Regions from separate parts of the Thermodesulfobium acidiphilum genome, predicted to be linked through region 1. Evidence: riboswitches for the same ligand, from Rfam matches in the RefSeq annotation. Region 1 holds a riboswitch; the other holds the start of a gene.

What was found. Region 1 has a riboswitch for molybdenum cofactor ahead of TDSAC_RS04845 (NADP-dependent glyceraldehyde-3-phosphate dehydrogenase). Riboswitches for the same ligand answer to the same signal wherever they lie in the genome.
Region 2: linked by a shared signal. The riboswitch ahead of TDSAC_RS06185 (extracellular solute-binding protein) and the one ahead of TDSAC_RS04845 (NADP-dependent glyceraldehyde-3-phosphate dehydrogenase) in region 1 are both predicted to bind molybdenum cofactor.

The regions. Positions count from the first base shown of each region.
Region 1 is NZ_CP020921.1:939,423-941,890, forward strand. It holds gene TDSAC_RS04840 (bifunctional diguanylate cyclase/phosphodiesterase) at 1-455, opposite strand, end outside; molybdenum cofactor riboswitch at 1,088-1,207, shown strand; gene TDSAC_RS04845 (NADP-dependent glyceraldehyde-3-phosphate dehydrogenase) at 1,399-2,468, shown strand, end outside.
Region 2 is NZ_CP020921.1:1,229,757-1,232,224, reverse strand. It holds gene TDSAC_RS06190 (ABC transporter permease) at 1-608, opposite strand, end outside; gene TDSAC_RS06185 (extracellular solute-binding protein) at 613-1,596, opposite strand; molybdenum cofactor riboswitch at 1,786-1,907, opposite strand; gene eno (phosphopyruvate hydratase) at 2,045-2,468, opposite strand, start outside.

The sequences.
Region 1 (2,468 bases):
GGGTCTCTTAAAAAGTTCAAATAAACAGGTTTCTTTTCCCTAAATGCTTTACCTACCATTCCTTGGCCTTCAGGTATATCTGAACGAACAGATATATTTATGCCATTTAAAATTCCTGGAATGCCAGATATACTCTTAAATTCTATTTCTTCATTTTTGTTTGTAGTCCCAATAAAAACAAGTTTTATATCGGTATGCATAAATATTAGTTCACATATTGTCTTAAGGAAAGAATTTTCATCTTTTATTTTATAGGCTATTTGATTTATTTGAAACAATAAAACGTTTAACTCTAGTAAATTAGATAAAGATTCTTTATTTTTATTCAAACTTCTTAATTGAAATTTTTCATCTGCTTGTAGAAAAAAAGAATGGTTCGTTTTTTTAATTGAATTTTTCTTGTGAAAAAAATTTTTGGACTTAAATTTTTTTGAGTTATCGTTATAACTTTTCATAATCTAGACAAAAGCCTCTTTAAAAATTATATTTAATAAATAACTGATAACAAAAATAAACTTTTTTGAATTTGTAAAAATTTTTCTGAAGTGCTTTTTAACAGTATGTGTATGGGGGGGGGGGGCTGAAAAGCATCAAAAAGTGGTAAACCTTATACAAGGAAAAAGTGAAATAAGAAAATAGTACAACATTAGCAAAATAAAAAAACCTATCCTTTAAAAAACTTGAAACCATAAAAAACACTTTTAAAAATTACAAAATATATTACTCTTCTAATCAAATTAGCTATTTCTCCATCCTAAAAGCTAAAATTAAAATTAAAGAAAACATATCATTTTTTGTATAAAGCCTGATATTCAATCATGCTTTAAAATTATATCATATAGCACTTTGTTGAGCTAGAATCTCGTAGTAAATTTTTGCTTTTTAACACGATAGCTATAGTTAGCAGTTGTTTAATACTGTTAAAAAATTTTTAGAAAATTATTTTAAGAAATAACTAAACAGAATTAATAAGAACTTAAAAATTTTAGCGCATCCAAACCAAAATTTATGTTTATTCCAAGTTGAATATTAAATATGATGACAAAATAAAAATATTTGTTTTATCGTATGAAGTATATGCTAAACTATGTTATAGTTTCTCCGAGTTTGCATTTCTAAAGCTTAAATGCTATGAGTACAAACCGATACGGTAGTTTTGGAAACGAAACTGCCCCCACATTTGGAAAGGAGGAAATTGTATGAGATTTATACATTCAGATTATTATACTTGTTTTCTTGCCTCGCTAATTATCTTTTTCTACCCTTAGAAAAATTTGCTTTTTTGATTTAAAAACCTAAAACTTAAGTAAAATTAGGTTTTAGTAAATAAAGAACGATTATGTCGACAAAAGTTATAACATTTATGTTGTAGCGATCCAAATTTAAAAACTTAAATAGATGGAGGTTGTTGTGAATCAGAAAGAAGATAACTATTTTGAATTTAAATTTCCTGTTATAAATAAAATACCAGCTAAATTTGCTCTGAAAGATCACATTGATCAAACAGAGTATCTTTGTAATGGAGAGTTAAAATCATGGAACAAAGAAAAAATCTCTATTTTCTCACCAATTTTCGTTTGTAAGGATAAAGATTCAATGCCTGAGCAAATGGTGCTGGGAAGCTGTCCATCATTAGATGAGGAAGAAACACTAAAAATTCTTGACGCCGCTGTCAAAGCATATAATGATGGCAATGGAATATGGCCATTAATGAGGGTTGAAGATAGAATAAAATGCGTTGAAAAATTTATATATTTAATGGGGGAAAATAAAGATGAAATTGTAAACCTTTTAATGTGGGAAATTGCAAAATCACATAAAGACTCAGAAAAAGAATTTGACAGAACTATAAAGTATATGATTGATACCATTGATGCACTAAAAACTCTTGATAGAAACTCATCAAGATTTCTAATTGAAGACTCAATAATTGCACAAATTAGAAGGTCACCACTTGGCATAGTGCTATGTATGGGTCCATTTAATTATCCTCTGAATGAAACTTTTACAACCCTTATACCTGCCTTGATTATGGGAAATGTGGTTATTTTTAAGCCACCAAAACATGGTATTCTTTTATATAGGCCATTGCTCAAAGCATTCAAGGAAGCGTTTCCACCAGGCGTTATAAACACACTTTACGGAAGAGGAAGGGTTGTAGCATCAGCTTTAATGTCAACAGGAAAGATTAGCTGTCTGGCCTTTATTGGAACTAGCAAGGCCGCTGATTCATTACAAAAATCACATCCAATGCCTCACAGATTAAGAATGATACTTGGCCTTGAAGCAAAGAATCCTGCAATTGTTTTACCCGACGCATCAATTTCTCTTACAGTAAAAGAGTGTTTGCTTGGAGCTCTTTCATTCAATGGACAAAGGTGTACAGCGCTCAAAATACTATTTATACATTCTAAAATTGTAGACATATTCCTTGAGGAATTATCAAATGAAATCGGAAAGTTAAAAAT
Region 2 (2,468 bases), 290 kb from region 1:
GTGAGAACCATTCCGCTTAAGATAGATCTAAAGGCAAGAGGTAGGGATATATGAAAGAAAACCTGACTATTTGTAGCGCCTAATGTTCTTGCAGCTTTTTCAATTCTAATATCAATGTTTTCAAAGCCTAGCCTTGCAGAATTTATCATATATGGTGAACTTACAAAAAGCATGCCTACTATTATACCAAATATAGTTCCCCAAAAACTAATTCCAAAACGTTCGGTAATGTGACCAATTGGACCAGTTTTGCCAAAAACAAATAAAAGGGCAATGCCCGCAACTGTATGTGGGACAGCAAGAGGAAGGTTTACAATAGCCTCAACAATTGACTTGTATGGAAATTGAGTTCTGGCGAGAATATACGATAAAGGAGTTCCGAATATAACTGCTATAATTGCAGTGATAAATGAGGCCTCCAGACTCAAAAGGATTGAATTGGTTACATCTGGCATTTGAGCTGCTTTCACGATCATATCAAGTGGTTGTTCAAATAACATTTCAATGAGTGGTAGTATTATGAAGCCTAAAATTACCATTGAAAATAACCAAAAAGATAAAACTAACCAATTAAAATGAAATCTCTTGCTGTCCAACAAACTATTCATTTTGTTATTTAGGCCATTCGCTTACAAAGTTTTTAAGTTCAGGTGGAACTTTATCAATATTATTAGCATATGGCTTTTCTAAGACACCGAAACCGTTTTTCTTCATTATTGATTGACCTTCCGGACTAAGCAAGAATTCCACGAATTTTATAGCCCATTCGGTATTTTTAGAGTTGTTTGGAATTGTTATCGCATAGATAATCGGTTTCCCGGATAGTTCACCATTCTTTGTATCTACTACTGCTTCTTTATAAAAATTGGCATATTTAGGATCGCTTAGATTTATTTGAGGCGGTAGGTCTAAATATTTTAAGTGATGTTGTAGAGCATCGGATTTATATATAGCAAGGTAGTCAATCTGACCAGCCTCAAGAGAACTCAATAGTTCTGTTTCTGTATCCCTAATATTTCTTTCTGGAGCATTTGCAAGGACTTTTTCATAAATTGTTGGATCTTTATAATACTTTTCAGCTAGTTTTAACATTTGAAGCGTTTGATAACCTGAAGGATCGGTATTGGGATTAGATCTTCCGATTTGAACTCCCTTTTCTGATAAGATCTTGTACCAATTATTTGAGTTAATTTCGTTTGCATATTTACTTTTGTCAGTATATACAAAAGTGATAGAATTATTTACGAAACCTATATACCAATCAGTATATTTTGTCTGTCCGTTTTCTCCAAACATATATTTTGGGATTACGTTATAGTCAGCAACTGCGATTATATCACCAGGCTGATGTAACTCGGTTACTTGCTTTACCATTTTTACGCTTCCACCAAATTGAGATTCTATTGTAACGTTGGGATATTTTTTTTCAAACTCTTCAATTACTTCTTTAAAGGGTTTGGCTAAAGTTCCAGCCCCATAAAGATATAATTTCACTTTTTCTGTTTGTTGATTTACCCCTTTATTATAAGTTCCGCACCCTGCAATAAAAATTAAAGCTGTAATTAATATTACAACACCAATTATTCCCCTTTTCAAATATTATCTTCCCTTCTTTATTTAAGTTTTATTTAAGTTAAAAAATTAACAAATTCTTAATTATTTATATTTAACACAAATAGATTTTAAATCTTCCAGAATTTATTAAGTTGAGTTAGATATTCTAGATTGTTCAGAAGAAAAAGGAAGGCAAAAAAACTAGAAATAAGAGTGTAAAAAATAAAAAATTAAACATATCCACACCCTCCTTTCCTAATTGGGGGGCTGCTCGGTTTCCCAAACAACCGTTAGTGGTTCTTTGCCATAGCTTTAGAGCTTTAGGTCAAAAGAACTCGGAGTATTATTATTATTATATAACAAATTAAATATTATTTTTAAATTTTCTCTATATTTGATTAAATATATTTGTTTTTGTTTGTTAAAAAAAGAAACCCTACCACAAAATTTGAGTAGGGTTTCAAGTTTATAGATAACTTTATAGATAACTTTAGGATCTTATTGGTCTTATAAAAGCATTCTTACCAGCATATTTTGCATATTTTCCCAGTTCCTCTTCAATTCTTAATAATTGGTTATATTTTTCAACTCTTTCACCTCTAGCAGGCGCACCTGTTTTTAAATGTCCAGCACCAATTGCTACAGTTAAGTCAGATATAAAGCTATCGGTAGTTTCACCACTCCTGTGAGACACGAATGTACCCCACTTTGAATTTTGGGCGTATTTAACTGTATCAAGAGTTTCTGAAAGAGTTCCTATTTGATTTAATTTAATTAAAACAGAATTTGCAATGTTTTCAGAAATACCTCTTTTTACTATTTCTAGATTTGTTACGAATATATCATCTCCGACAAGTTCGATTTTCTCACCTAAAACTTTATTTAATATTTTCCAGGAATCCCAGTCATATTCG